Regions from separate parts of the Neobacillus sp. 19 genome, predicted to be linked through region 3. Evidence: riboswitches for the same ligand, from Rfam matches in the RefSeq annotation. Region 3 holds a riboswitch; each other region holds the start of a gene.

Region 1 (10,818 bases), on a different contig from region 3:
TAAAAGGTACCAATTTAGGAAGATTCTAACCGAAGTTTCAATTCTTTCTAGTCTTATAGAAAAGAATATAGGAGGTCTTTATGCTAAGCAAATCTATAATTGAAGACGTACTGACAGAGGCTTTATCAACAGGTGGAGATTTTTCGGAGATTTTCGTTGAAGATCGTTTTACAAATAATTTCACACTGCAAAGCGGGAAAATTGAAACCTGTCTATCCGGTCGTGATTTTGGAATAGGTATCCGTGTGTTTAGAGGGTTGCAAAGCGTCTATGCCTATACAACGGATCACAGCAAAGAAGGTCTGCTAAAAGCGGCCAAAAACGCTGCACAAGCAATAAGTGGAAATACGATCCATCAACTATCCCCATTTATACAAGAGTCATTTGAAACCATTCATCCCGTTCGGCTGCTGCCACAAGAAGTAGATAAAAACCGAAAGGCAGCCATCATGAAAAATGCTTATACCACTGCTAAGAACTATCATTCTAGTATCTCTCAAGTCACAGTCCGTTACATGGATGAGGAACAAAATGTACTAATTGCCAATTCCGAAGGAAAATTTATTGAAGATAAACGTGTTCGCTCAAGACTTGCCATTCAGGCAGTAGCCGTAAGAGATAATCAAATGGAAACGGGTTTTTATGGTCCGGGTGCCCATCAAGGCTTTGAGTTTTTTGAAAATTTAAATTTAGACCATTATGCGAATGAAGCAGCCCGTATTGCTGTGACAATGCTCGATGCCAGTCCATGTCCAAGCGGGAAATTCCCTGTGATTATCGACAATGAATTTGGCGGGGTTATTTTTCATGAAGCTTGTGGACACGGTTTAGAAGCTACTGCCGTTGCGAAAAACAACTCAGTGTTCGCGAATCGTATTGGTGAACGGGTTGCTCCTTCCATTGTTACATATATTGATGACGGGACAATTCAAAATGAGTGGGGTTCCATCCATATCGATGATGAAGGCGAAAAGGCGCGAAAAATTGTACTTATCGAAAATGGGATTCTTAAAGGCTATTTAATTGATAAATTTAATTCTCGCAGAATGGGTATGGAATCAACTGGATCCGGCAGAAGACAATCATTCCGTTTTGCCCCAACCTCAAGAATGACAAATACGTATATTGCTCCTGGAAAATCAACACCAGAAGAAATTATCACCAATACCGAACAAGGAATTTACACTAAATATATGGGCGGCGGCCAAGTTAATCCGGCTACAGGTGATTACAACTTTGCAGTCATGGAAGCGTACGAGGTGAAAAACGGCAAGCTCGGAAAACCTTTGAAGGGTGCTACATTAATCGGTAATGGTCCAAAAACATTACAGTTGGTTGATATGGTCGGCAATAATTTGGGTCATGGCGCCGGAATGTGCGGTTCATTGAGTGGAAGTATTCCAGTGAATGTGGGTCAGCCAATGATCCGTGTCAGCGAAATTACTGTCGGCGGGACGAAGGGGGAATAAGCCGTGAACATTCAAGAATTTCAAGCGAAATTATTTAATGAGGCACAAAACCGCGGATACACGGATGTAGAAATGTATTATGAAAGGAAAGAAGTCTTTGGCTGTCAAGTATACAATGGCGAAATTGATCAATATGAAATTGCTGAAGACGGCGGGGTTTCCTTCCGCGGTATCATTGATGGGAAAATGGGTTATGCCTATTCCGAAAAAGTTGAAGAGGCTTCCATCCCTTTCTTGCTGGAAAACGCAAAAGAAAATACACAGATCATGCATGATGAAGATATTGAAGAAATTTTTGCCGGAAGCAGTCAGTATGAACAAGGAAACTTCTTCTCAACATCCTTAAATGAAGTATCCATTCCCGAAAAAATAAAATTTATTAAAGATGTTGAACGTGAATTACTTGCAATAGATACTCGAATTGTGGCGACCGATTATTGCATGATACGGACAGAAACAGTTTCTCGGAATCTGTCCAATAGTAAAGGTTTGTCTTTAACCGACCAAATGAATTATATGTATGTAATTACGGAAGCCATCGTAAAAGACGGTGAGGAAACGAAAACTTCCTTTGAATTTAAAGTGACAAAAGACTTCTATCAGTTGGATGCCAAGGAAATGGCAAGAAAAGCCGCAGAGGAAGCACTTTCACAATTAGGGTCCAGAAATATTGCCAGCAAGGAATACCCCGTTCTATTACGAAATGATGCAGCTGCAAGTCTGTTAGCGACATTCTCGTCTAATTTTTCTGCTGAGAACACACAAGCAGGTATTTCATCCTTAAAGGATAAGCTAGGTAAGAAAATTGCCGGGCAAAAGATTACGATTCTCGATGACCCATTTCTAGAGGATGGTCTTGCCAGTAGAACCTTTGACAGTGAGGGCGTTGCGTCGAAGAAACTGACATTAGTAGAATCAGGAGTATTACAATCCTTGCTTCACAATCAAAAAACAGCGAAAAAGGAACAAACTGAGACTACCGGTCATGCACATAAGGATTCTTATAAAAGTGCAGTTAAGGTCGGTCCTTCTAATCTTTTCCTGAAGCCTTCCGCAGTATCGTTTGAAGATTTGCTCGGCAGAATGAATGAAGGGATATTCATAACTAGTCTATCGGGCTTGCATTCCGGGGCAAATACGGTTTCTGGTGACTTTTCCGTCGCTGCAAATGGATTCTATGTTGCTGATGGGAAGATTCAATATCCGGTAAATTTAATGACCATCGCCGGTAATTTCTATCAATTATTAAAGGATGTCGAAGAAATTGGTGAGGATCTAATCTTCCCGCTTACACCAGTTGGTTCTCCGTCGGTCTTAGTTAAATCATTATCGGTTACGGTCGAGTAATAGGGCTTTTAGGTGGGAGCGCCAATTTATCTTGGCGGCTCCTCTTTTTATTTTTTAAAATAATAAATACTGTCTTTAAAGAGCTCCCGATACGGCATAGGAACCAAAATCAATCTCTGTCTGTTTACCCATCACATGCTTAGCTATCTCTGCACCAAGATATGGTCCGCTAGTTAGCCCTGAGGCGCCAAGTCCATTGGCAACATAAATTCCTTCGAAATGTGGTAATGGCCCTGCCACTGGTAAAAAACCCGGGGTGAAAGGTCGAAACCCCACCCTTGTTTCAAGTAAAGTACCGTTCGATAGACCTGGTGCCACCTCTAAGGCTTGGTTTAAGATCTCATGAATACCACCGGCCGTTACTCGAATGTCAAATCCAGCTTCATTTTCATGTGTGGAACCCACGATTACCCGGCCATTTTCAAAGGTAAGGATGTACTGGTTATGGAGTGGCAGGACAACCGGCCATGAATTTGTATCCGTTTCAGGCAATTCCAGATGAACAATCTGTGCCTTTTGTGGTTTGACTAAGAATTCCACGCCCAGTGGCTGCAAAAGTTCTTTTGACCACGCCCCTGCCGTAACAATTACTTGATCCGCCAACAAAAGAGTTCCTTCGTGCCTAATCCCAATAACTCGATTTCCTTCATAAATAATCGCAGCATTCCCTCTCAGGATAGTCACTCCATTCTTTATTGAAGTATGGACCAGCGAATCCCGTAAAGCTCTGCCATTTACTCGTGCTCCACCACTTATATGAACGGAACCAAACACCTCTGAGACCGGTGGAAATAGACTTTTCGTTTCCGTAGGTGACAAAATGGATATTTCACCAATTTCCGGGGCATCCTCCCGGCGTTTTTCGGCGCGCTCCGCCATCTGCTCCAGCTTATTACTGTCTGTATGAAGACTAATGGCTCCAACCCTTTTGTACCCTGTATCATTTTCGCCCTCTGCTTCCAATTGAGCAATTAATTCAGGATAATAGCGCGCTCCCCCTTTTGCCGGGCTATACCAGGCTTTATTCCGTCGCTGCGAAAGCCAAGGACAAACAATCCCTGCAGCCGCATCTGTTGCCTGTCCACGGTCGTGGCGGTCAATTAAAGTAACTTTTACCCCTAAATTAGCAAGGTGATAAGCGGTGGAGGCACCGAGAATCCCTGCTCCTATCACAATTACCTTTTCCATATAACACCTTTTCATTTAGTTTTCTTAAGCTCATTTTAGTTGTCCAATCTGTACTTTACTAGTTCATTCACATTTTATGACGAATGATACCCCATATAATGATAACAAAAAATTGAAATATTATAAATTTGCTGTTCATTAAAGCGTTTCAATTGGACAAATCACTTGAATAATAATGAATTATCTGTTAGATTAGAAATCAATTAAATACTTTCTTACTTCAATACCTTTTGAAGTGAGGATAGAGGCGCAAAGACCATTAGTACACTTTTTGAGGATGATGAGATCCACTGAGAATGGTGGAAAGGGGAATTTGCCGAAGCTTCCAAGAACTCATTCATCTTGAAGCTGGTTCTGTTGTTGAATAAGCACAGAATTGTCATATAGGAAACTATATGGAGGGCTATCTCACGCATAGGAACTTTGTTTTATATTATGTTTCTACTGCAGCAGCGTACCCTCGTTGCTGCTTTTTTGCGTTGATAAAAAAGTGGCCTCTGCCCCTCTAATTTCTAAAAAAATGAAAAAGGGTGAGAATGATGAATTTTGGCCAAGTATTAACTGCAATGGTGACTCCATTTGATCAAAATGGTGAAATTGATTTTGACGCAACACGGAATTTAGTGAATCATTTACTTGCAAATGGAACCGATGGATTGGTTGTTGCTGGGACAACAGGTGAGTCCCCTACCTTAACAACCGAGGAAAAAGTCGCTTTATTTAAATTTGTGGTTGAAATTGTAAATGGAAGAGTTCCGGTCATTGCAGGTACGGGATCAAATGACACAAGGGCTTCAATTAGCCTTACAAAACTTGCGGAGGAGACTGGCGTTGACGGGATTATGCTTGTTGTTCCCTACTATAACAAGCCATCCCAAGAAGGGTTATTCCAACACTTTAAAGCCATCGCCGAATCAACTTCTTTGCCGGTAATGCTTTATAATATCCCGGGCCGAACTGGCATCAACATGGATGTGGACACTATTGTCCGGCTTTCAAACATTAACAATATTGTCTCCATCAAAGAAGCAAGCGGCAATCTAGATGCGATCGCAGAAATTATAAGTCAAACTTCTGAAGATTTTACGCTTTACAGTGGCGATGATGGACTAACATTGCCCATTTTAGCGATTGGCGGTACAGGAATTATATCTGTTGCTTCCCATGTCATTGGTAATGAAATGCAGGAAATGGTGACTAATTTTAAAAATGGGCATTTGAAGGAGGCAGCATCAGCACATCGGCATCTTCTCCCGCTCATGAAAGCCCTATTTGCTGCACCAAACCCAACACCGGTTAAAGCGGCCTTGAATCTAACTGGAGTCAATGTTGGCGGTGTCCGCCTGCCGTTAATTCCGTTAACGAATGACGAAGAGTCAGCACTAAAAGGGATTTTACCGGTTAACATGCTCGATAAATAATAAACGTAACAAGGCTGCCAATTCCCCCAAAGGGCTAGGCAGCCTTATTTTTTCACAATCGTAGATTTCATCAATAACCTTGCTGCCTTCTTGCCTAGGACCATCCAAATCCAACTATAAACTAATGAAAACAGAAAGATTAATAGGACTACCTTACTATTAAAGGTATGAGAAACGGTTGGGCCTAAGACAGGAAAACGAAAAACATATAATAAAGCCATGATCCCTGCTGTTAGTGAACTGCCACCAAACACGGTGATTGACAGCCAATTCTTCCAAAACTTAAATGCTGTCCCTAAGCTAATCCCTAATAATCCAGTTGTAAAAGGAAATACAAACAGCTCGCTAGGCAGGAAAATCATTAATAATAATATAGTATTAAAATATGACATAATTCCAATCCTTAAAGAAATCAAACATGAAAGGACAATTGGCAAGGTGGTTAAAATACTTAATGCATAACCAATGCCAGCAAAAACACCAGCTGACTGAAAGATTGCTGCCAGAGCAGTGAAGACAGCACCCAAAACGATTTTGTTTGTTCGTGAATAAGAGACTTTCAAGGGAAATTGGGTATTTTGCTGCTGTCCCCTTCTGCCCTCGTGCTCATTCATCGCAAACACCCCCTGTTTAAGTTAATGTCTTTGTATCTTAAATTATGAGACATAATTTTAAACAGGTAATATGTCAGCGGACTTTTAATTTCCGCTTCGATATAACTCGCGGCTCTTGTAACCTTTTCCGAGAATCATTTTCATTTCCTCGCGTCGTTTTGCTTTTGTTACCTCTTGTTTTGCACTGTATACATATCGAGCCCAATCTTTACGGTACCCAGGGGTAAGTGATTGATAGAAGGCAAGTAAGTCCGGTGTATCCTGTAAATCCTTTTCTACCACTGGAATATAGGAAATATAATCATCCACACATTGACTCGCTTTCGGAGATGTTTGATTTTTGGATTTTGAATCTTCTTTCAGACCAACCACCGTAAAAACCTCATCTAACCCGACCATACGAGAAAATTTGATCGTGCTTGTCCCAATATAGCCATCTTGATCTGCACCTATCCCGCTTAACAAATCATCACGATGAATGAAGGTTGGATAGATTTTATTTCCCTTTTTTGGATAAGCCACATACATATAGCCGTTTTTATTTAGATAATTTTTATCAATGACCTTTTTTACAAGTTCCTGTAAAGATGCCATATCTAATACAAAGGCAAAAATAAGATCATATGAATGTTCGCGCAGTTCATTATCATAACCAGTGAGTTCTGCCAAATAATCAGCACCATAGGGTAAATGTAGTACGGCTATTTTTTTATATTTCTGTAGATTTAGTTTTTCTACTATTGTTTTTCCCATCATTCCACCTGCTTGGATATTTTCGAATTGTAAAAATACAATAATTAGTATACATCGTTAGTTATGCCATTGCTATTTTTTTATTTAAAAATGGGCTAGACCCCCGGCGTTTAAAACATTGCTGCACCAGTGGTCTGAACCCAAAAATGGTTTACATTCCTTTATACGCTAATCGGTAAATCTCCGCTAATTCTGTAACTAACGGAAGCTTTGGATTGGCAGTTGTACATTGATCTTCAAACGCACGATCTGCTAAGAAATCAACTTTGCTTTCGAAGTCGGCTTGATCGATATTGTTTGCCTCTAAACTCATTGGGACTTCTAGTTCTTTGGCTAATTGAATGATAGCCTGAACGAGACTCTCAACACCTTCCTCAGTTGTGTTTGCAGGGAAACCTAAAGTTCTAGCAATTTCTGCATAACGTTTATCTGCTTTGAAGTGGTTATACTTTGGAAATGCGGTAAATTTCTTCGGTTTTGTGGCATTGTAGCGAATAACATGCGGCAAAAGTACCGCATTCGCACGTCCATGCGCAATATGGAATTCAGCTCCTAGTTTATGAGCTAGACTATGGTTTATTCCTAAAAAGGCATTTGCAAATGCCATACCCGCAATTGTTGAAGCATTATGAACCTTTTCACGTGCTTCTTCATCACTGCCATTTTTGTAGGCTCTTGGCAGGTATTCAAAGACCAATTGGATTGCTTTCATCGCCAGGCCATCTGTAAAGTCATTGGCCATACAGGATACATACGCTTCTATCGCATGTGTTAATACATCCAAACCTGTATCGGCTGTAATGTGTTTTGGTACCGTCATGACGAACTGGGGATCAATAATCGCCACATCTGGTGTCAATTCATAATCAGCGAGCGGGTATTTCGTATTTGATTCCTTATCGGTAATCACGGAGAATGAGGTTACTTCTGATCCTGTACCGGAAGTCGTAGGAATGGCAACGAATTGCGCCCTTTCTCCAAGACGTGGATATTTTACGATTCGTTTGCGAATATCCAGGAATTTTTGTTTTAAGCCAAAGAATTCGGTATCAGGAAATTCATAAAACAACCACATTCCTTTAGCAGCATCCATTGCTGAACCACCGCCAAGAGCAATTATGACATCCGGCTGGAATTTCGCCATCCTTTCTGCGCCTTTCATCACTGTTTCAATGGATGGATCTGGTTCCACCTCAGAAAAAATCTCACAGTGGACATAATCTGGCCGCTTCCGTAAATAGTAAAGCACCTTATCAACATAGCCCAGTTTCACCATGCCGGGGTCAGTGACAATAAATGCTTTTGAGATTTTCGGCATCTTTGCTAGATACTGAGTAGAGTTTTTCTCAAAGTATATTTTGGACGGCACTTTAAACCACTGCATATTGACATTCCTTTTCGCTACTTTTTTTATATTGATTAAATGTATCGCCCCAACGTTAGTGGACACTGAATTTCCGCCATATGAACCGCAGCCAAGAGTCAAGGAAGGAATATATCCATTATAAATATCACCAATTGCCCCTTGGGAGGATGGAGCGTTTACGATAATCCTCCCTGCTTTCATCCTTAATCCATACTCTTTGATGACCGTTTGATCATTGGTATGAATCACAGCGGAATGCCCTAGACCGCCAAACTCCAGCATCTCTTCTGCCCTTCTATAGCCTTCATCATGACTGCTGACCTTGTAGCAGGCTAAGACAGGACTTAATTTTTCTCTTGATAGTGGAAATTTGGGACCGACCCCTTTTATTTCCGCGACGAGAATTTTCGTGTGTTCTGGAACCTTCACACCTGCTAGGGCGGCAATTTTGGACGCAGCCATCCCAACAATGTTTGGATTTACCGCACAGGATTGTTCATTGATGACTAATTTTTCAACCTTTTCTTTTTCTTCCCTTATTTAAGAAATAGCAATTGTTCGCAATCATTTCCTCTTTCACTTCAGAGTAAATTTCTTTATCGATAATAACTGCTTGTTCAGAAGCACAAATCATTCCGTTATCAAACGTTTTGGATAATATTAAGTCATTGACCGCCTGATGAAGATGAGCCGTTTTTTCAATATAGCAAGGGACATTTCCAGGTCCAACCCCAAGGGCTGGTTTTCCTGAACTGTATGCGGATTTGACCATGCCAGCCCCGCCGGTTGCCAGAATCATCGATATTTTATTGTGGTTCATCAACGCTTGTGTAGCCTCAAGGGATGGGATTTCAATCCATTGAATGCAATTTTCCGGTGCTCCCGCTTTGATTGCAGCATCTCTCAGGATACGAGCTGCTTCACTACTGCATTTTTGTGCAGATGGATGAAAGGCAAAAATAATAGGGTTCCTCGTCTTGATCGAAATAAGTGATTTAAACATCGTAGTTGAGGTTGGGTTTGTGACAGGTGTAACCCCTGCAACCACACCTACAGGTTCAGCGATTTCAATCATACCCTCATGCTCGTTTTCATTGATGATTCCAACGGTTTTATCGTATTTGATATTATGGTAGACATATTCAGTTGCAAACATATTTTTAATGATTTTATCTTCATATACCCCTCTTCCGGTTTCTTCAACAGCCAATTTTGCAAGGGGCATATGCTGATCAAGACCCGCCAAGGCCATTTGCTTGACAATTTGGTTAATCATTTTTTGATCAAAGCTGCGAAATTCCTCTAATGCTTTTAGACCGTTTTCCACCAAAGCATCAATCATGTTGGTCACCGATTGTTTTTCTTTTAGCGATTTTTCTACCACTGCCATGTTTGTTCCCTCCAATTGTTTAAAAGTACATATTTTGATCATTCACAAATCTCCAATTGTGAAATATTTCACATGTGTAATCAAAAAAATATCAGCAGCTTTTTTACTCGCAAACAGGATTTCTTGGAATTTTTTCAAATAAAATGTCAGTTAGGACTTTTGAATATTTTTTGACGATGATAACGTAATTTACCGTCCAAATAAAAGCAGGAATTTCTTCGTTTTCTTTAAATAACATGGCTTCGAATTCATCACCCACTGTTTCTTCAAATAATTCTTGAGTATAGGTTTCAGAATCGGTTGAGAAGGTTTTCCATTCACAAATCATCATCTATCATCACTCCTTGTTCTTTATGTATTTATCATAACATGAATTTTATATAATACATTGTGAAATATTGAACAAACTTTGAAAACTTAGTAATTATTGATAAATATAGGACAATCGTCATATCAACAATAACAAGTACGTAAAATCAAGAAAGCGATTTCATCTTTATTATTTTTCTACTATAATAAATATTCATGAGGTACGATAAATTAAAATAAAAAGTCCCTATTAATATTTACATCTGACTATTTTCACTTTAACATGAAAAGGGTTGATACCAATCTTCAAATGGAGATTGTGCTTAGCGTAAAAAAACAATATAGAAATGGAGCCAGAGTAACCAGTGATTTTAGTAATTGACAACTATGACTCATTTACGTTCAATTTAGTCCAATATATCCAAACAATTGGCGAAGATGTTGTTGTGATCCGGAATGATCAATTGTCGCTAAAAATGATAGAAGAAATGAAGCCTGATTATCTTCTACTTTCTCCAGGGCCAGGTAATCCCGATTCAGCCGGTCTATGTTTAGATATTGTGAAAAGATTTTATCGAGAAATCCCCATATTAGGGGTTTGTTTAGGGCATCAAATTATTGCGCAAGCGTTTGGTGGAATCATTATTAAAGCTTTAAAACCGATGCATGGAAAAATCTCATCTCTTACACATGATCAAAATGGGATTTTTCGTGATTTACCATCTCCATTCCAGGTAACAAGATATCATTCATTAATCATCGATGAGTCCACCCTTCCAACTTGTCTAGAAATCAGTGCAAGAAGTGAGGATGGAGAAATAATGGCAATCCGTCATAATCAATATAAAGTGGAAGGCGTTCAATTCCACCCCGAGTCTATCTTGACGAAAAACGGCTTACAGATGTTAGAGAATTTTTTTAAAAAGGAATGTAAAAATGAATATACAAAAGCCTCTCTTAT
Region 2 (10,818 bases), on a different contig from region 3:
TCAGATTGGATGATCTCAAAGTAATTTTGATTATGATCTGATTGTGCCTCCATTAATTGAAGAAACCCTTTAATAGCAGTAAGCGGATTACGAACTTCATGAGCAATCCCTGCAGCCAGCTGCCCCGCCACATTTAACTTTTCGGAGTTGAGTAATAGTTCTTGTGTCTTTTTCCGTTCCATGATATCCCTAAAGATAATATGTCTCGCTGGTTTACTCTGGAAAATAGTAGGTAACTCTTTTACCTCCGCTACAAAAACAGTGCCATCCAAACGGATTAGTTTAAATTCCAAAAAGTCTGTAGCTTCCCCTCTTAATACAACTTGAATTCGTTCTTTTGCAATCTCTTGATAATCCGGATGGATGATGTCGGAAATCCCGATATTATAAATATCTTCTTTATTTGCTGCTCCTAATAATGTGGCTGCTGTTTCATTTATATAAAGGAACTGATCGCCACTTGCGATAAACACAGCATCAGGTGAGTACTCAACAATGTCACGATAGGTTTCTTCTCGTTTTTTCGCTTCTTCTTCCACCTTTGTCTGTGCCGAAATATCTCTAAGAACACTAACCACCTCAAGCACATGACGGGTTTCAGGATCAATAATCGGTTTACAAATAGACTCTACCCAAACAAAATCTCCGTCTTTTTTCAAAATACGATAGCATTCTCTGCCGTTTTCCAGGGTGCTGAGGACTTTTTTTCGATTATAATAAGCGTTTTTTGCATCATCAGGATGAATGAAGGCAAAACTATTTTGATTGACCACTTCATCGGCAGTATAACCGAGAATATGGACACAGGATGGTGATACGTAGAGGATTTCCCCCTTTAAATTCGTGCTAATGATCAGATCTAAAACATTATCCGTTAGGATCTTGTGCATTTCTTCCACTTTTCTTACTTCTTCTTTTCTTCTCTTTAATTCAGTTATATCCCTGGCAACAGCACAAACACCTGTTATTTGATTATTCACACTAATTGGGACATTTGTAATATTTAAATCAACCAGTTCCCCGTTTTTACTCGTCATTTTACAATCATAATTTTGAAATTGGCCAAGAACGGCTTTATGAAAATGATGAAATACTTTATTTACATAATTAATAGGAAAAAGAAATTGGAGCTTCACCTGTTTCGCTGCTTCTGCTTCATATCCCGAAAGTCTTTCAAACTTAGGGTTCACTTGCACAATATTTCCTTCAATATCCAAGATAAAAATACCATCGAGGTTATCAGTGAACAATGTTTCACACCTGCTCCTATTTTCATCTAGAAATTCTAACAAAAGCATTCTCTTCTCGTTTTTAATTGTTTCAACAGGACCGTTCATCTCTCTCTATCAGTTCCTTTCCCGGCGATTTTAATTAAAAAATAAAAAGCCAAGATGAGTAAGACTCCCCATCTTGGCTTGTGTCTAGCTCACTGTCTAACTCACTACCGCCTCTATGATGCTAATGTTTAAATCAGTACGATGGTCCTAGTATCTATGTATACAGCCTAATCCGCAAACTATCATTTACTTCATTTGCTACTTGGATTCTAAATTATTTCTGTTTCTATTGTTATTGTAAATTTTACTGATAAAACTTTCAAGGCATTTCAACTATTTTCCATTGACTTATATAACATTTAATCCGTTTAGCCCATATTTTCATTGTGATTGGATTTTAAATTGGATAAAGCCATTTGTACTACCATTTGGATGTTGCAGGAAATTATTCCAATCCCGTTTCGAACCAGTCATTAGAAAAAGATGAACCGGCCTCCAAAAGATGGATGCCGGTCATCATTTAAAGTTCTAGCTCTCCCATACGAAGGAGCTCTACAACTGCTTGTGAACGCCCCTTAACACCAAGCTTCTGCATGGCATTTGAAATGTGATTCCTAACGGTTTTCTCGCTTATAAATAATTCACCAGCGATTTCTTTCGTTGTTTTGTCTTGTACTAGTAGTTCGAATACTTCTCTTTCACGTTTGGTGAGTAGCGGCTTGTGATTATAATCATTCTCCTTCAAGTATTGTAACCCTCCTTGCCTTCGCCAGTAATGAATCGTGGGGTGGGTATATATTTAGTCAACATATCTTATGTGAACGATACAAATGTAGTGACTATAATTGCTTTAAGGAGAACGATTTTGTTAAAATAAATCTGTTTATTATCTAACTTTCTTGAGGCTGACAAGGATATTTCTCATTTCCTCAGTCCACGGAACCCCTCTGCCCGTCCTTTTCGAGATTTGTACCATGGTTCCTCTGCCGACAAACCCGGCAGATCCATCTTCTTTTTTCGCCAGATAGTGAATGTCGATAGACGAATTCCCAACAGATTGTGCCTTTACATAAATGGTTAACCTTTCATCGAAAAAGACTTGCTGTAAAATGTCACATTGAAGATCAGCCACCACGGGAATAGTATCACTTTCCGGCCGTGTCCATTGCTCCATTAACCCGATGGATTGAAAAAATTTAATCCTTGCCGCTTCGAAATAAACGAAGGGAACCGTATTATTCATATGCCCAAACATATCCGTCTCGGAGAAACGAACCGTGACAGAGGTATGAAATTCAAACTCCTGCTCCCATTGATGAAGATCCTCGATGTACGATGCTTTTCCCATTTTGCCAAACTCCTTCGCAAATATGAATATCCATTCATTTTTATACTAATTATATCGTTCTTTTTATAAAATAGAAATGAAAAAGACACCCGATAATCGGATGCCTTTGGTTCTTATTAGTCTTGATCGCTTCCGAAGAAGTTCCTAAATGCCTGCATTGTTGCATCACGGTTAATAGCTGCAATGGAAGTCGTAATTGGAATACCTTTTGGACATGCTTGCACACAGTTTTGGGAGTTCCCGCAACCTTGCATTCCCCCGTCCTCCATGAAAGCATTTAAGCGTTCTGCTTTATTCATCGCACCTGTTGGATGGGCATTGAATAAGCGGACTTGGTTAAATACAGCTGGTCCCATGAAGTTGGTTTTGCTGTTAACGTTAGGACATGCTTCTAAACAAACACCACATGTCATACATTTAGATAATTCATATGCCCACTGGCGTTTATTCTCGGGCATACGCGGTCCCGGTCCTAAATCATAGGTTCCGTCAATTGGGATCCATGCTTTTACCTTTTTCAAGGAATCAAACATTCTGCTGCGGTCCACCTGTAGATCACGGACGACAGGGAAGGTACGCATTGGCTCTAAACGGATTGGCTGTTCTAATTGATCAACAAGTGCCGAGCAGGATTGACGCGGCTTGCCATTGATGACCATTGAACAAGCACCGCAAACCTCTTCAAGACAGTTCATATCCCAAGTAATAGGGGTTGAGGCTTGTCCCTTCGCGTTTACAGGATTTTTACGAATTTCCATTAACGCCGAAATAACATTCATATTCGGACGGTAGGGAACCTCAAATTCCTCCTCAAAAGGAGCAGAATCTGGACCATCTTGACGCATTATTTTAAACTTTACTGTTTTATTTTCAGACATTCTTTCCTACTCCCCTTTCTATTAATGCTTTTTAGTGTAATCGCGTTCACGCGGCTTAAGCAACGATGTATCAACATCTTCATAATGGAAGGCAGGAGCAGATGTAGAATCAACAAATTTAGCCATTGTTGTTTTTAAGAATTCTTCATCATTCCGTTTCGGGAAGTCTGGTTTATAATGTGCACCACGGCTTTCATTACGGTTGTATGCGCCGATGGTAATAACACGTGCCAATTGCAGCATATTCTGTAATTGGCGTGTAAAGGCTGCTCCTTGGTTGCTCCATTTTGATGTATCATGGATATTAATGTTTTGGTACCGCTCTAAAAGCTCCTGAATCTTTTCATCTGTTTTTAACAGCTGATCATTGTAACGGACTACTGTTACGTTATCTGTCATCCATTCCCCAAGTTCTTTATGAAGTACATACGCATTTTCTGTGCCATTTAGAGACATAATAGCATTCCATTTCTCTTCCTGCTCTTTCACGTGACGATCAAAGATTGTAGAAGAAATCGCTTCAGAACTCTTTTCAAGCCCGTCGACGTACTTCACCGCGTTCGGTCCGGCAACCATTCCGCCATAAACGGCTGAAAGCAAGGAGTTAGCACCAAGACGGTTGGCGCCATGCTGTGAATAATCACATTCACCGGCAGCGAATAGGCCTGGAATAGTAGTCATTTGATCATAATCAACCCATAGTCCGCCCATTGAATAGTGAACAGCTGGGAATATTTTCATTGGAACCTTACGTGGATTATCACCCATGAATTTTTCGTAAATCTCGATAATACCACCCAGTTTTACGTCTAATTCATGTGGATCTTTATGAGATAAATCAAGGAATACCATATTTTCGCCGTTAATTCCAAGCTTCTGACGAACGCAAACATCAAAGATTTCACGTGTGGCAATATCCCGTGGAACAAGGTTTCCGTATGCCGGATATTTTTCTTCTAAGAAGTACCATGGTTTCCCATCTTTATATGTCCAAATTCGTCCGCCTTCACCACGAGCTGACTCACTCATTAAACGGAGCTTATCATCACCAGGGATGGCAGTTGGATGAATTTGAATCATTTCTCCATTTGCGTAAGTTGCTCCCTGCTGGTACACGATTGATGCAGCAGATCCTGTATTAATAACGGAGTTCGTTGACTTACCAAAAATAATTCCAGGACCGCCGGTTGCCATAATAACGGCATCAGCAGAAAACGACTTAATTTCCATTGTTTTAAGGTTTTGGACAACCACCCCGCGGCATACGCCATCATCATCTACAACGGCACCGAGGAATTCCCAGCCCTCATACTTTGTTACCAAACCATCTACTTCGTGACGACGAACCTGCTCATCTAGTGCATATAGCAATTGCTGTCCAGTTGTTGCGCCGGCAAATGCAGTACGGTGGTGCTGTGTTCCACCAAAGCGCCGGAAGTCTAATAAGCCTTCAGGAGTACGGTTAAACATTACTCCCATCCGGTCAAATAAATTAATAATAAACGGTGCAGCTTCACACATCGCCTTTACCGGAGGCTGATTGGCTAAGAAATCACCGCCATAAATGGTATCGTCAAAGTGAATCCACGGAGAATCACCTTCACCTTTTGTATTTACAGCTCCATTAATACCGCCTTGGGCACAAACAGAGTGAGAACGTTTAACCGGAACAAGAGAAAATAGTTCTACCGGTGTTCCCGATTCTGCAACCTTGATGGTAGCCATTAAGCCTGCTAAGCCGCCGCCGACTACGATCACTTTACCTTTACCCATTCGTGACTCACTCCCTCAATCCAAAATACAATATTTTTCCGAACAATAGTTATTTATTAAACAAATGCGATTAATGTTTGAATGGCAATAAATGATAGAATCACAAAAACACCAATTGTCACATATGTAGATATGACTTGTGAACGTGGTGACACAGTAATCCCCCAGCTAACCAGGAATGACCATAAACCATTGGCAAAATGGAAAATAGCTGAAAGGATACCTACTAAATAGAAAACGAACATAAATGGTGATGAAAGAATATCATGCATCATATCATAGGATACCTCAGCACCAAATGCTGCAGCCACACGAGTTTGCCAAACGTGCCATGCAATAAATATCAGTGTGATGACTCCTGTTACACGCTGCACCATGTACATCCAGTTCCTGTATGTACCAAACCTGTTAACATTGCTGCTTGCCGTAAAAGCAATATAAAGTCCGTAAATTGCATGAAAAAGAATTGGTAAATAAATAACTACTGTTTCCAGGACAATCCGGAATGGCAGACTTCCCATAAAACCTGCAGCCTTATTGAAGGATTCCGGTCCTCCTGTGATAAAATGGTTGACTACAAGGTGCTGTATCAGAAATACTCCGATTGGAATAACGCCCAGCAACGAATGCAATCTGCGATAAACAAATTCTCGATTACCCGCCATTACTTTACCCCCCTTGAATTTTTAAACGTGATGTTATGTTTTTCCCCTAACAAGATCCTTAACTTACCACCACTGTGACAATTATGTGACATGTCCATTTTACTCCCAACATCCTAGAGCGTCAAGAAAACGGATACACAATCTTTAGTAAAAAATAAAATTTTTAAAATATATTGATATTATAATAGAATGTATTGAAACGCTTAATAGACTTGTCTTTTTCTAAAAAAAGCAGTATTTTTTCACCCTCATTTACCAACATCTTACTGTTGGTAATTTTACCTTTTAGGAAAAGATAATTATGATGATAAATAAGATTACATATTGTACAATAACATTATTTTATCTTGAAAACAGTAATGAACTTTAACACAAATTGTATATAATAGAATGATAGAAAGAGGGGAAACATGTGAAAGAAAGTACTGTTGTAAATTTGAATGAAAATGACACTGAACCACGAACTATACCGATATTCGGATATGAGTTAATCCGGGAATACCTGTTGCCGGAGATTCTTGGAAAGGACACTCCTGAAATCTTATATTGGGCAGGGAAACGTCTCGCTCGGAAATTCCCGTTGGCTGATTTTGATCAGGTTATTGAGTTTTTTGCTAATGCTTCTTGGGGTCAGCTTCAACTTAAAACAGAAACAAAGCACGCAATTGAAGTTGAATTAGCCAGCCCGTTAATTGTGTCTCGTGTAAAATCAAAAGCAGAGCACTTTTTCCAGCTTGAGGCCGGTTTCCTAGCCCAGCAAATTGAGCTCCAAAAAGAAGTCATCACCGAAGCCTTCGAGCACCCTGTCAAAAAAGCAAACAAGGTCCAATTCACCATTAAATGGGATCCAAAAGACCCCACCAAATAATAGCCGCAAACTTACCAATGTACTATATTCACGTTAAGTAGGGTGACAGGCACCTTAATGGTGCCTGTCACCCTTTTTACTATTAACAGCCTCTTACTATTTACCTAGTTCGAATGCTGAGTGTAGTGCTTCTACTGCTTGGAGCATATGTTTTTCTTCGACGACAGCTGATACTTTTATTTCGGATGTGCTGACCATTTTGATTTGGATGTTGTTTGCAGCAAGTACTTCAAACATTTTTGCTGCTACACCTGGGTTTGAGACCATCCCTGAACCGACAATCGACACTTTAGCTAATTTATTCTCTGCATCGAGCTGTTCATACCCCAGGACTCCTTTATTATCCTCTAGAACCTTTAATGTCTCTAATAAATCATTTGTATGAATGGAGAAAGATAGGTTAGCTGTTCCACCCTCTGTTGTGCTTTGAATAATAATATCAACGTTAAGATGATTCTGCGCTAATGTGGTAAAAATTGTCGATAAACTTGTTAGTGAATTGGTTAGTCCCAGTACCGTTACCTTTGTAATTTCATCTTCAAATGCGACCCCGCGTACCACTAAATTTTGTTCCATTGTTGCTTCCCCCTCAATGACTGTTCCCTCTATTTTCTCCATGCTCGAACGAACCTCAAGCTGAACCTGATAGTTTTTCGCAAATTCCACTGCTCTTGGATGAAGGACACCCGCGCCTAAATTTGCGAGCTCCAGCATTTCATCATACGAAATAGATAATAATTTGCGTGCTTCTTTCACATACCTTGGATCCGTAGTAAACACCCCGGTCACATCGGTATAAATATCGCACTTATCCGCTTTAAGTGCTGCAGCTAATGCCACTGCAGTCGTATCAGAACCCCCGCGGCCAAGCGTGGTAATTTCACCGGTTTCTGTGATCCCCTGGAATCCGGCAACAATAACCACTTTCCCTTCTGAAAGCTGGCTCTGGATTGCTTCCGTATTTATCTTTGAGATTCGAGCATTTCCATGAACCGGTTCCGTTACAATTCCCGCCTGCCATCCTGTATAGGATACGGCTTCAATCCCTTGTTGATTTAAAGCCATCGATAATAAGGAGATTGTCACCTGCTCCCCTGTGGATAACAACATATCCATTTCCCGTTTATTTGGCTGTTTAGAAATTTCTTTCGCAAGACCGACAAGATGATCGGTTGATTTCCCCATCGCCGACACAACGACAACGACATTATTACCCTGATCTTTTTCCTGTTTCACACATGCTGCCACATTTAAGATTCTTTCTACACTACCGACGGAGGTTCCTCCGAACTTTTGGACGATCAGCCCCATGATTTCCCCTACTTTCGATTATTCCTTTTATCTTTCCCTTGAAAAAATAAAAAAAGCAATGAGAGGGCATCTCATTGCTTCATACACACGAAAAAATAAATTCTCGTACACACAATGTAAGATAGCTCTCCAAGACACAAGTCTTGACAATCCTGCATTTATTCAATGCAGAACCAGCAAAGAAAGAAATGAGACCTTCTTCACTTCGGCGAACATCCCCTTTCATGATTCTTCCTTGAAGCTCATCCTTCTCAGAATCATTACTATTGAAGCTCGCACCTCTACCTTCACTTTAGTACTTAAAAGTGATAGTAAATTAAATTTTCACTCATTATAGCATGTTACATTTTTTCTGACAATGTTTATGAATGAAGTTTTTTCATTAATTCCTCCACAACATTCACCGGAATGCCCAGGGCCCGAAATTCTTCGAACGTAGCATCCTTCATTTTCTTCACAGAACCGAATTGCTTCAACAATTGTTTTTTCCGTTTTTCACCAATTCCCGGAATATCGTCCAGCAAGGATTGGAATACACCTTTCCCTCGGAGTTGACGATGGAAGGTAATAGCAAAGCGGTGAACTTCATCTTGAATCCTTTGCAATAAATAAAATTCTTGGCTATTCCTTGCAAGCGGGACTATTTCCAATGGATTTCCATAAAGAAGCTGGGATGTTCTGTGTTTCTCATCCTTAACAAGCCCTGCAAGCGGGATATCCAACCCCAGCTCATTTTCTAGTACATCTCTTACGGCCTCAACATGTCCTTTTCCGCCATCAATGATAATTAAATCTGGAAGCGGCAATTCATCTTTCAATGCTCTTGTGTATCTTCTTCTTGTAACCTCTCTCATTGACTCATAATCATCAGGGCCTTTAACCGATTTGATTTTATATTTTCGGTATTCTCGCTTATTAGCCTTTCCATCAGTAAAAACGACCATCGCGGAAACAGGGTCCGTTCCCTGAATGTTTGAGTTATCAAATGACTCAATCCGGTGCGGGGTATAAATCCCAAGAAGTTCTCCAAGGGTTTCGATTGCTTTGATCGTTCGTTCTTCATCTTTTTCAATCAAGGAGAATTTTTCATTTAAGGCAATTTTGGCATTCTTTATTGCCATTTTGACGAGATCCTTTTTTTGTCCGCGCTGCGGCTGCAGCACTTTGACTTCAAGCAGCTGTTCTGCCATTGATAAGTCTACTTGATCCTGAATCAGAATCTCCTTTGGCTTGAAGTGATTTGCTTTTGTGTAAAATTGGCCAAGGAAGGTTAATATTTCTTCTTCCGGTTCATTGTAAATGGGAAACATGGAAACATCCCGCTCAATGAGCTTTCCTTGACGTACAAAGAAGACTTGAACACACATCCAGCCTTTATCCACGGCATAGCCAAAGACATCACGATCAGTAAAATCTGTCATCGTTATTTTTTGCTTCTCCATGATGGTTTCAATATGAACGATTTTATCACGAAATTCCTTTGCCCGTTCAAAATCAAGTTCCTCTGCGGCAGCAGTCATTTTTTCCGTAAGCTCTTTTTTAATTTCCTTATACCCGCCATTTAAAAAGCGCGTAATTTCATCGGTCATCTGCTTATACTGTTCCTCGCTCACTTCATTGACACATGGGGCGAGGCACTGCCCTAAATGGTAATAAAGGCAGACTCGGTCAGGCAATGTGGAGCATTTGCGCAGCGGGTAAATCCGATCGAGTAGTTTTTTGGTTTCGTTAGCCGCACCGACATTCGGGTAGGGGCCAAAGTATTTGCCCTTATCCTTTTTTACTTTTCGTGTAATGATCAGCTTCGGATGCCTTTCAGCTGTCAGTTTAATAAACGGATAGCTTTTGTCATCCTTCAGCATGATATTGTATTTTGGATCGTACTTCTTGATAAGGTTTAATTCCAGTAAAAGTGCTTCTATATTCGAAGAGGTAACAATATATTCAAAGTCCTCAATTTCGTTGACAAGTCTTAATGTTTTGCCATCGTGCGAACCGGTGAAATAGGACCGAACACGGTTCTTCAGCACCTTTGCTTTCCCCACATAGATGATGGTTCCCTGACGGTCCTTCATTAAGTAGCAGCCAGGCTGATCAGGCAGCAGTGTCAGTTTTTGCTTTATCGTTTCATTCATTTCCGGCCACCCCACTCCGTCTTTTTTTGGCTATCTTATAAAATAGTAATGCAAACGGCACATAAAGGGAAGTAGGAAGGCAGTTCATTTACCGATTGAGGTATTTTTTATGGGTTTCGGTCAATGTAACGGGGTTTCATTTACCACTTGGCCGTCTTTTTCGTGATTTGGTCAATGTAATAGGGTTTCATTTACCACGCGGGCTTCTTTTTTCTTTAGATGGTAAATGAACTTTTTATCTAGCTGCCACATTCATCTTTTTTCCTACTTTTAGTTACATAAAACGCAAAAAACCTTAGCGGGAACGGTCTCCAGCTAAGGTTTTTTCACTTTAGATCTTATACGTGTTTTTCTAATACGCTTGCTAATGCTTCTTTTGGTTGGAAGCCGACTACCTTGTCAACGACTTCGCCATTTTTCATTACTAACAAAGTTGGAATGCTCATAACACCAAAGTTAGCAGCAGTTTGTGGATTGTCATCCACATCAAGCTTTGTGATTTTCACTTTATCGCCCATATCAGCGTCAAGTTCTTCAAGAACTGGCGCGATCATTTTACAAGG
Region 3 (10,818 bases):
ATAAAATTAAAGTACCAACGCCTGCAGCGCGTCCGTTATTACTGGCAACTCTCAAAAAGACCCAAGCAGACTTAGAAATTTTCTCATTAGAAACTGATTGCAAAAAGTCAAAGGCAATGTATAAGAAAAATGCAGCTATTCTTCAAGAAACCATTGAGCGGCTTACACCTTTCCTAAACGGATAAAAGGAATAAAAAAATCCTTATCAATTTTGTTGATAAGGATTCGTCATTTCCATTTTATTTTTCCGCCTAAGCACTAAGTTTTTCTATTTTTGGTTTTACTTCTTTGTTGGAAACATAGCTGTGCAGGATCATGCCTGCCATGATCAATGCCATGCCGCTCCATGATAAAGCTGAAGGCATCAATGAATTTAACAGTAACAATTCTCCGATAACAGCAAATAAAACTTCCATTGACTGCGTAGCCTCTACAGCAGCAAGTTTCTGCATGTCTCCCCTTACAAGATCTGTTGCATGAAAGAAGAGTATAGTTGCAATTACTCCGGAGGTTATTGCTACAAGTGCGGATTGGACAGTTTGTCCAAAGCTTGGCGGTCCGCTATCAATTAGTCCAAAGATGGATAAGACAATCCAGAAGGGCAAGCTTGCAATCGTCATTCCTAATACCCGTTGAAATACATCTAGGCGGCCGCCGCAAACCTCCATCATTTTTCTATTGCCTAATGGGTAGGCAAATGATGCTACAACAACAGGTAAGACTCCTAAAGATAAGGCAATGACAGATAAATGGTTTGCTTGTTCCACCTGCATCAAAATGATTCCCAATAAAATGATTAAGGACATTCCTAAGCCTTTAAAAGGAATTTTCCCCTTTATCCGTTTTGGGCCTTGGTCGGTCATGACCGTTTCATAAAAAAGAGGTGCCAGGGAAGGAACCTGAGATGATGGTAATCTGCCAGGTTGCTGCAATCAGCCAGCCTGGGGCATATGCAGCTGAAAAACAAATAGGGGCATAGAATAATCCGAAGCCAATAGAACTCCACAGCAGCCAGGAACCCGGCCGTTGTTTCATTTCCACAAATAATGGTTTTAAATTTTTCCTGGCCATTACAATGAAGAAAAGGAAAGGAACCATGAAGAAATATCTTAACGATGCACTCCAAATCCAGCTCCCCCCTGCTAGTTCCATCGATCTATTTAGGATAAAAGTAAAGGCAAAAAAGAATGAAGCAAAGATGCCTACAATAATGGGACGCATGGTTTCTAATCTCCTTTTGTAATTCTATATATAGTGTTATTTTCCACAAAAAAAGGGAAACCAGCAAGTGGTTTCGCTAAAATACCGAACATCTTACCATGTTTGTTCATTCACATCTAAGAAAAAGTACCTCCTGCTCATTAAGGCAACTGTAAAAGAACAAAGGAAAAGTACAGTTGCCACCATAAAGGTGGTTCTTATACCAAAGGATTCGGTAATCCATCCCATCAAAATAGATGATAAACCAAAGGAACCAAATATCAATGTACCCCTGGCTGAATAAACTTTAGCTAAAAGCTGTTCCCTTGCGCTTTGTTGGATGATCGTGGTCTCGGCCACATCTCGAGCCATTTGCGGCAATCCAAACAAGAAAGACACGAATAAAGCAAACCAAGGGACTGAGGTCATTCCGAATAAAAAGGTAATCATGATTAAGCTTAATGTAGACAAAAGGATTGTTTGTCCTAAATTTCTTTCTAACATATGTGAAAAGCGATAAATCAGCAGTCCCCCAAATAGCATTCCGGCAAAAAAGGAGCCATTAATAAATCCCCACCAGTTCTCCCCTTTATTTAATGCCTCCGAAACATAAACAAACAAAATAGCTGCAATCCAAACCCCGTTTGCAAAGGTTTCGAGTATGTTCATTAAACTGATCGTCCGGAGCTGCTTGGAATTCCAAATGATTCTCCAACCCTCTTTTAAGACATCCATTCGCGACTGCTCTTCTTTAATTTGCTGGTTCGCAACATGATCGATAAGCCCCATTAATACGCTAGAGAGCAGGTATAAGACGAAGGTAAACCAGAGAATCCTCCTTGCTCCCAAAGAAACTAATAAGATACTACCGATGGGCCAAGCAATCAACTGAACGATTTGATCAGAAATGGCAAGTAAACTATTGGTTTTCATAAGTTTGCTTTGCTCTACAAGACTTGGAACAAGAGCGTTTCGAGCCGGTGATGCCCATCCATCTAAAAAGGAAATCAAACAGATTAGTAAATAAATTCCGAACAGCCAGCCAGCATTTACGATGCCTGCTAGTAAACACATACCTAATAGCAACAATGTCTTACCGCATTGGGAAAAAAATAAAATAGACTTAAGGTTGTATTTATTGATGATTAATGGTGCCAATAATCCGCTAATTAAAGCAGAAATAGTATAAAAAAACGGAACAAGCGACATATAGGTAACTGAACCAGTCGCATCAAAGATCATTTTTATTAAACATACAACATATAAAATATCACCTAGATTGGCTGACATTTGCCCAAACCAAAGAAACCGGATAGAAACCTGTTTTCCGAAAAAAATGGACATGTTACACCCTCACTTTTTATTAAATTTTCATTTAAAAGTAAGGTGGTTTACATCGGACTTCCTCCAAGATCAATCAAATTTTTCTTTAGTATACCAGATTTCTGAATTGTTTGTTAATGACCGACAGAAATTTATGTATACTTATTTTATAAATGGCATAGAGTATTTCGTCGTCCAAAAGTTCGCTCAGGGTTGAAACCTTATGCCGCTTTGTTCGTACATAAATTTAGAAAAAAATAATAAAGTGAGGTTGACACAATGTTTGGAAAAGTAGCTGCAGATATTTTAGGATTAAGTGATGTGGGTTCAGTTATTAAGCCGGAGAATTATGATAAGGTGGATGCAGATGATTATGTTATGCATGAAGACAATGAGAAAATATATTTCTTAATCAAATCAAAATCCGATGAATATTGTTTTACAAATAATTCCCTTATACATCTTGATGGTACTAGTGCAACAAGTAAAAAGCGCATGCTTCACCGCTATAGTTATGCTACCAATAGAATTTCAGATGTTTACCTAGAAACAGCTGGAACGGTTGATCTTGATGTAGAAATTAAATTTAAAATTGGCTCGCAGCCCTTCTCCATCGACGTTCATAAGAAACATATTGAAGAAATAAAAGATTTGTACAAAGCACTTATCAAAATTTCCGAAATTTCACATGAAAATGAAATCTCGCTCCAATTTGCCAAACAAAGCCTTGATGTAGCCTCAACAACTCTTGGCCGTATCACAAGTCCTGACAGCAACTTGGTTGTTCAATTCAAAATGCTTAATCAAGCTGCCTTTCAATGGCTGGAGGATAGCAAAAAACAATATTGTGTAAAAGATTTTGGTTATGTATTTGAAAAGTATATTAATAATTAGCAAATATATAAAAATAACCCCAAATTCAGGGGTTATTTTTGTTAATGCGGGCTGGGTCTGTGAAATAGTCCCATTACTTCAATGGTTTCAGTTATATTGACAAAAGCCGCAGGATCGATTTCAGTTATTAGATGTTTCACCTCATTTAACTCATACCTTGAAATAATGGTAAATAATACATTTCGATGGTCATTAGAATAGCCGCCAACACCATCCATTATAGTCAATCCTCTGTACAAGTTAGTGAGCAAGTGCCTTCGCATTTCTTGGCCTTTTTCAGTAATTATCATGATTGTTAACTTTGCGTGATCGGTATAAATAGCATCCACTACTTTACCTGTTACAAAAATGGATACTAAAGTATTAAGTGCTACATCCCAATTAAATATAAAGCCGCTAATGAGAATGACTACTGCATTCATTCCTGAAAGCAAGGTGCCAATCGGAAAGTCTCTTTTCCGTGACACAATCATTCCGATAATATCAAATCCCCCAGTCGAACCGGAACAGCGGAACACGATTCCCACGCCAATACCTGTTAAGGCTCCTCCAAAAATCGATGATAATATGGTGTCTTTAGCAACCTCATATACAGGGACCAAATATAGACCAAATGAAATAATGATGACAGATAATATCGTATTCATGATAAACCTTTTTCCAAGCATTTTATATCCGATAATTAATAATGGAAGATTTAACAGAAAATTAGCTACTCCCGTATTAATTGGAGTGATCATGCCAAATAACATAGAAATACCGCTTAATCCGCTGCTTAACACTTGATGAGGGATTAAAAAGAGATTAAAACCTGTCACAATTATGAGGGACCCGAGTATTAAACCAAGAAACTGCAACCTATTCATCTCCTGCCACTTGTTCTTTTAATGAATATTACCGATTCTCCGTTATGAAGTAAATTAAATAGTTTTTTACAATAATAAAAAATTATCTGGAAATTTTTCCATTTGACTTTTTATAAATAATATTTATACTATATAAATATATTAACTTCATAGTATAAATCCTCATCAAACCGATGAGGTAGAGGTCGCGGTTTTTATTAGTATGGCGGACGAGGTGATGAGACTCCAATGACTCCGTTTGAAAGGAAAAGCTGCCGAAGCGTGTATTCATCTCTGGAATTGCATGCTGGGGCTGTCTCCGAATAGGAACAGAACTGTCACGTATAGCCCTACCAGCTGTGCGTGTTGAGCTATCTTTCGGAAGGTATGATGCGGGGTATTGACAATGCCATCGATTCTGCTTCGATGGCATTTTTTATTCCAAACTCCTTCTCGAAAAACAAACAGAAAAAGGAGTCATAAATATGCAAACAGCTAGACAATTAGAAGAACAGGTTTATTCAGATGAACGCACAAACAAACAGGAAACGATTGAGCTAAAACGCAGCTTAAAATCACGTCACCTTACAATGATTTCTTTAGGAGGAACGATAGGTACCGGCCTATTCCTTGCAAGCGGCGGTGCCATTCATTCTGCCGGACCTGGCGGGGCGCTCCTTTCCTATCTTGTCATCGGGGTCATGGTATACTTTTTAATGCAAAGCTTAGCTGAGATGGGTGCCTATATGCCCGTTGCCGGAAGCTTTAGCACATATGCAACAAAATTTGTTGATCCAGCTTTCGGTTTTGCACTCGGTTGGAATTACTGGTATAACTGGGCAATCACCATTGCTGCTGAATTAGCTGCTGTTACAATGATCATGAAATTCTGGTTCCCAAATACGCCATCAATTATTTGGAGCAGTACCTTTTTAGTGATTATGTTTCTATTAAATTATCTGTCTGTAAAAGGGTTTGGCGAGGCAGAGTATTGGTTTTCTCTTATTAAAGTAGTGACAGTTGTTATTTTTATCATAACTGGCACGTTAATGATATTTGGTATTATGGGCGATCATGCGATTGGATTTAAAAACTTTACAGTTGGTGATGCGCCATTCCACGGCGGGTTTATGGCCATGCTGGGAATTTTTATGGCCGCTGGATTTTCTTTCCAAGGAACCGAACTACTAGGTGTCGCAGCCGGGGAAACCGATAATCCCGAAAAGGCAATTCCTCGTGCTGTAAAATCTGTATTTTGGCGGATTCTTTTATTTTATGTGCTAGCTATATTAGTGATCGGACTTCTGATTCCATATACAAATGGAAACTTGGCCAATGGTGATGTTTCCGTCAGCCCATTCACACTTGTATTTCAAAAAGCAGGAATTGCTTTCGCAGCATCTGTCATGAATGCCGTCATTTTAACAGCCGTATTATCTGCCGGAAATTCAGGCATGTATGCTTCGACACGGATGCTCTGGGATTTAGCGCGCCAAGGAAAAGCGCCAAAATTCTTAGGCAAACTAAATAAAAGAGGCGTTCCAGTCAATGCCTTAATTGCTACAACATTAGTAGGAACATTAGCGTTCCTTGCATCATTCTTTGGTGATGGTACCGTTTATGTTTGGCTTTTAAATGCTTCTGGTATGTCAGGATTTATTGCTTGGCTTGGAATTGCCGTTTGCCACTATCGTTTCCGTAAATCATATGTTGCGCAAGGCAAGGATTTAAGCTTGCTGCCATTTAAATCAAAACTCTTTCCATTTGGACCGATTTTCGCCTTTGCTGTCTGCGGATTTGTTGTTTTAGGACAAAATTATTCAGCCTTTATGGGTGACCATATCGACTGGAATGGTGTATTAGTTTCTTACATTGGGATACCTCTTTTCCTTGTTTTATGGCTTGGATACAAATTCACCAAAAAAACAAAGGTCATTCCTTTAGAAAAATGTGACTTATCGAACTAAATTACTCATAAAAAAAAACAGACTCGATAACGAGTCTGTTTTTCGTTCATGTATGAAGAAACTACACTATGTCTCATCAGATGTCCAAACATATAAATCTTCAATCTGGCAATTCAATTCTTTGGAGATGGTCATCGCAGAATTTAGATTCATTACCTTCTTTGATATGTAGTCGTTAAGTTGACTTCTGGGAATGTTTGTACTTCTTTCCAGGCATTCCAAATCCATACCGTTTTTAGTTAATAAATCTTTGAGGTTACTTTTTTTTGCTTTATAATTTGTCAAAATGACACCTCACTTTTGTAAAGTATACCATAGTTGGTTTATTATTGAAAGGTGCCTGACTTTCTTCTTTTCATTTACTGCAAGCGTCTTCCATTTGAAATAAAGTGTAATGACTTTGTGGTATACTTAAAAGGAATAGTAAAGGGGTGTTAGATTTGAAAAACTCAAATAACCGCTATAATAATGGTCAAACTGTAAACATTAAAGAAACGGGTGAGACTGTCACGATTTTAAAATGGCAGTATGTAAAAAATATGAAAAGATATTCTTATATCGTTAAAGAGCACCCAGGAACCTTTTTTTTCGAAGAAGAATTACAAAATCTTTAATAAAACACAACACAAAAGGAGACCCATTCGGTCTCCTTTTAAATAATTTAAAACTCCGCATTACCAGGTGTTCTTGGGAATGGGATAACATCTCTAATGTTAGACATTCCTGTTAGGTACATGATTAAACGTTCAAAACCAATCCCATAGCCTGAGTGTTTTGTTCCGCCATATTTTCTTAATTCCAAATACCACCAATAATCTTCCTCATTCATGCCAAGCTCGTTAATTTTTCCGGCCAATACTTCTTCCCGTTCTTCACGCTGGCTGCCGCCGATTAGTTCACCGATTCCCGGAACAAGTAAATCCATTGCAGCCACTGTTTTGTTATCTTCATTTAAACGCATATAGAAGGCTTTAATTTCTTTTGGATAATCAGTAACAAATACCGGGCGTTTAAAGACCTTTTCGCATAAATATCGTTCATGTTCTGTCTGCAGGTCAACACCCCATTCTACAGGATAGGCAAAGTTTTCACCTGATTCAACTAACAAATTGATTGCTTCCGTATACGTCACGCGGCCAAAATTTGCTGAATGTGCACTATTTAAACGGTCTAACAAGCCCTTTTCAATAAAACTGTTAAAGAAATTCATTTCCTCAGGAGCATGTTCGAGAACGTACCCAATTACATATTTCACCATTTCCTCGCCTAAATCCATTATATCTGGAAGCTCTGCAAATGCAAGCTCCGGTTCAATCATCCAAAATTCAGCTGCATGGCGGGCTGTATTCGAATTCTCAGCTCTAAATGTTGGTCCAAAAGTATAAACATTCCGGAATGCTAACGCAAATGACTCAGCTGAAAGCTGTCCACTTACAGTCAGATTCGTTTCTTTACTAAAAAAGTCCTGGCTTAAATCTGCTTTACCCTCTTCATTTTTTGGCAAATTGTCCATATCGAGGGTGGTGACCCGGAACATTTCCCCTGCCCCTTCGGTATCACTGCCTGTGATGATTGGAGAGTGCACATAAACAAATCCTTTTTCTTGGAAAAATTTATGTATTGCATATGACGCTAGGGATCTTACCCGGAATACAGCTGAAAATGTATTGGTCCTTGGGCGTAAATGTGCGATCGTTCTTAAATATTCGAAGGAATGCTTTTTCTTTTGTAATGGATAATCCACATTTGATATTCCCTCAACGACAATGTCCGTTGCTTTAATTTCAAATGGCTGCTTTGCTTGGGGAGTATGAACAAAATCCCCAACTACTTTAATAGAAGAACTAATCGGAAGCTTAGCAATTTCCTTGAAGTTCTCCAGTTCTTCATCAAATACAATTTGTACCCCTTTAAAAAAGCTGCCATCATTCAATTCAATGAACCCAAAGGTTTTGGAATCACGAATCGTCCGAATCCATCCAGACAATTGTACCTTTTGCTCAATATAACTTTCCGTATTTCTGTATAAGTCCTTAATTAAGGTCTGCTTCATTGGTTTTCCTCCTAAATCATATGTAAAAGGTTCAGCTTTTATATTATATCAAAGAAGCAATATTCAACAAAATATCTAGATAAGTAAAATAGAAGTTAATTAGATGTTTGTTTTTCTAAAATTTTCAGAAAATTAGCAGGAAAAAGTTAGCTTATGGTCGAATTTATATTTTAATAACGAATCGATTCTAGATAGGAGGTTACTTTGTGGACAAAGTTACTTGTATTGCCTATTTGTTGTACAAGTCTTCTAAGAATCAAGACATCAGAGAAAAGGCTATTCAATTATTGAATGGCGATGTATCCATTCGGGATTTAAAAAGAAATAGTTCCATTCATGCCCATCTAGTGATTGCTGAATCTTTACTAAAAAAGAACAAAATAGATAAAAACCAAGTACAGCTATTTGCTGAAGAATTTATGGCTCTCGAGGTTTAAAGCTTCCTTTTGGAAGTTTTTTTTATACAACTAATCTTATAATAAGGAAAGGTGATTTTTATGGTACAAGTGGAAGTAACAATAACTTTTGAAGGAAAATGCTATTTAACAAATGTCATTACTAGTCGTGAAACCTCCGATGATGAAATATTACGCCTTGCCTTTGAACAAGTACAAAAACAATGGAAAAAGTAAGATTTCAAAAGAATAAGCTGTAGAATTGCATATAATTCTACAGCCTTTTATGTGCCAGTTTAGATTAAATCATAAGTATCTCGGGAGACAGATGCCATGAGCGGACTAATTCCGTCTGTTGTAAGCATATACAACTCATGCATCGCACGTGTGCAAACTGTATAGAATAATTTCCGTTCACTTTCCCTCTTATATTGAGAACAATCATACAGAATAACAGCATCAAATTCGATTCCTTTTGCCAAATAAGAGGGAATCACAAGATTTCCCTTCTCATAGGAAATTGTCCCTTTTTCAATTAAATGAAGGGGAATTTCATTTTTAAGAGCTTTATAAACGGCCTTACTTTCTCCAGCAGTCCTGCAGATCACGGCGATTGTGCGATGTCCTTCATCGTTAAATTCCTTCATTTTTGAAAGAATAGCGTTATTTACGTTTTCTTTTCCTATTTCTTCTATTGTCGGCTTTGTGCCTCTGCGGTTAAAAGGGACTATTTTTTCGCCGCCTTCAATCAAACCACTTGTAAATTCAACAATTTCCCTTGTGGAACGATATGTCTTTGTTAATACAAAGGCTTCTACTTCCTCATCACTATTGTTCAAATCAGTAAGAACTGTCTCTGAACCCGTCGCACCGGAAAAGATTGCCTGATTGAAGTCACCAAGCAGCGTCATTTTACTATAAGGGAAAAGCCCTTGGATAAATGCGAATTGGAATGGAGAATAATCCTGCGCTTCATCAATGAATATATGGCGAATCCCAGTGTTTGATTTCCGGCCTTCAATTAAATCCTGGAGGTATACATATGGTGTCGCATCCTCATACGGAATAATCATGTTGGTTATATTCTCTATTGTATGTGTGCAAATGTCCGCCCAGTTTTGGGGAAGAGATTCATTTGACCTCACCGCTTGTGAAAATAATTGCAGATAGATTTGAGTGGCGTCAACAAATTTCAACTTCTTTACTCTTGCAAATAAGGGCCTAAACTTTTCCTTCACGACCATTTCTGCAAGGAGCTTTTGTTCCCGCTCAAAATCATCGAATGTATTATCAGAGAAGCGATCTTTCTCTTGTAGTCTTTTGAATACCTCCATATAATCTTCTTTTTCAAGAAATTGGATTTCCTCCTCCACCCAGCTCCTAGAACGCTCCCGTTTGACGGCACGTCTTAATTCTTTTAGTAACCATTCCTTGACGAGCTGAACCCTATTTGGAATCGAATAACTTTTTTCAAGAGAATAAAAATAATTATGAATCTCCTTTTTCGAAATGAGTACATCTCCTCTAAAGAATAAATCCATAAAAATTAAACCGTGGCTGGATAATTGGGCTGCATATCGATCAATGATGTTTTTAAATTCCAGGCTTGATTTGAAACAAATTCCTTCTACTCTTGTCTGATAACCTTTATCCTCTTTGCCACTGAGCAAATACTCTATTTGTACGAATGGATCCTCTACCTCAAACGAATTTCCAAACCTTTGATGTAAGTATTCCTGGAAAGTGGATTGCTGCATATTTTCTTCACCAAGCTCTGGTAACACGGTAGCAACGTAACTGTTAAAAAGGGGGTTCGGTGAGAATAGCATGATATTTTCTGCATTTAATGTCCCTCGATACCGATACATTAGGTAGGCAACACGCTGCAGAGCCGCGGAGGTTTTACCGCTTCCTGCTGCCCCTTGGACGAGGAGGACTTTACTGCGCTCGTTCCGAATAATTTCATTCTGTTCCCGCTGAATCGTGGCAACAATACTTTTCATTTGCGTGCTTGCATTGTTCCCAAGAACCTCTTGCAGCATTTCATCCCCTATGGTTATCCCTGTATCAAACATTCCTTTAATTTCTGCATTTCGGATAATAAACTGGCGCTTTAATGTCATTTCCCCTTCGATTGTTCC

Evidence for each region. A riboswitch is a leader RNA that binds a small molecule or an ion and turns the genes downstream of it on or off. The one in region 3 is predicted to bind lysine.
Region 1: linked by a shared signal. The riboswitch ahead of dapA (4-hydroxy-tetrahydrodipicolinate synthase) and the one ahead of ACO1D1_RS24210 (amino acid permease) in region 3 are both predicted to bind lysine.
Region 2: linked by a shared signal. The riboswitch ahead of ACO1D1_RS18930 (aspartate kinase) and the one ahead of ACO1D1_RS24210 (amino acid permease) in region 3 are both predicted to bind lysine.

What each region holds. Positions count from the first base shown of each region.
Region 1 covers NZ_JBMPZU010000064.1:20,542-31,359, reverse strand. The annotation lists gene ACO1D1_RS21350 (TldD/PmbA family protein) at 81-1,469, shown strand; gene ACO1D1_RS21345 (TldD/PmbA family protein) at 1,473-2,816, shown strand; gene ACO1D1_RS21340 (NAD(P)/FAD-dependent oxidoreductase) at 2,892-4,004, opposite strand; lysine riboswitch at 4,239-4,418, shown strand; gene dapA (4-hydroxy-tetrahydrodipicolinate synthase) at 4,544-5,425, shown strand; gene ACO1D1_RS21330 (hypothetical protein) at 5,470-6,039, opposite strand; gene ACO1D1_RS21325 (YdeI/OmpD-associated family protein) at 6,124-6,795, opposite strand; partial or broken gene adhE (bifunctional acetaldehyde-CoA/alcohol dehydrogenase) at 6,944-9,548, opposite strand; gene ACO1D1_RS21315 (hypothetical protein) at 9,652-9,879, opposite strand; gene ACO1D1_RS21310 (anthranilate synthase component II) at 10,223-10,818, shown strand, end outside; gene pabB (aminodeoxychorismate synthase component I) at 10,794-10,818, shown strand, end outside.
Region 2 covers NZ_JBMPZU010000058.1:230,504-241,321, forward strand. The annotation lists gene ACO1D1_RS18895 (PAS domain S-box protein) at 1-1,337, opposite strand, end outside; gene gerE (spore germination transcription factor GerE) at 1,798-2,022, opposite strand; gene ACO1D1_RS18905 (acyl-CoA thioesterase) at 2,164-2,625, opposite strand; gene sdhB (succinate dehydrogenase iron-sulfur subunit) at 2,742-3,503, opposite strand; gene sdhA (succinate dehydrogenase flavoprotein subunit) at 3,525-5,276, opposite strand; gene ACO1D1_RS18920 (succinate dehydrogenase cytochrome b558 subunit) at 5,333-5,941, opposite strand; gene ACO1D1_RS18925 (YslB family protein) at 6,354-6,809, shown strand; gene ACO1D1_RS18930 (aspartate kinase) at 6,906-8,120, opposite strand; lysine riboswitch at 8,235-8,412, opposite strand; gene uvrC (excinuclease ABC subunit UvrC) at 8,483-10,255, opposite strand; gene trxA (thioredoxin) at 10,594-10,818, opposite strand, start outside.
Region 3 covers NZ_JBMPZU010000083.1:5,138-15,955, forward strand. The annotation lists gene ACO1D1_RS24185 (DUF421 domain-containing protein) at 1-185, shown strand, start outside; partial or broken gene ACO1D1_RS24190 (multidrug resistance efflux transporter family protein) at 252-1,221, opposite strand; gene ACO1D1_RS24195 (MFS transporter) at 1,315-2,544, opposite strand; gene ACO1D1_RS24200 (PH domain-containing protein) at 2,803-3,417, shown strand; gene ACO1D1_RS24205 (YitT family protein) at 3,459-4,274, opposite strand; lysine riboswitch at 4,455-4,644, shown strand; gene ACO1D1_RS24210 (amino acid permease) at 4,748-6,229, shown strand; gene ACO1D1_RS24215 (helix-turn-helix domain-containing protein) at 6,296-6,514, opposite strand; gene ACO1D1_RS24220 (hypothetical protein) at 6,670-6,843, shown strand; gene asnS (asparagine--tRNA ligase) at 6,891-8,282, opposite strand; gene ACO1D1_RS24230 (hypothetical protein) at 8,489-8,719, shown strand; gene ACO1D1_RS24235 (BA3454 family stress response protein) at 8,780-8,914, shown strand; gene helD (RNA polymerase recycling motor HelD) at 8,974-10,818, opposite strand, start outside.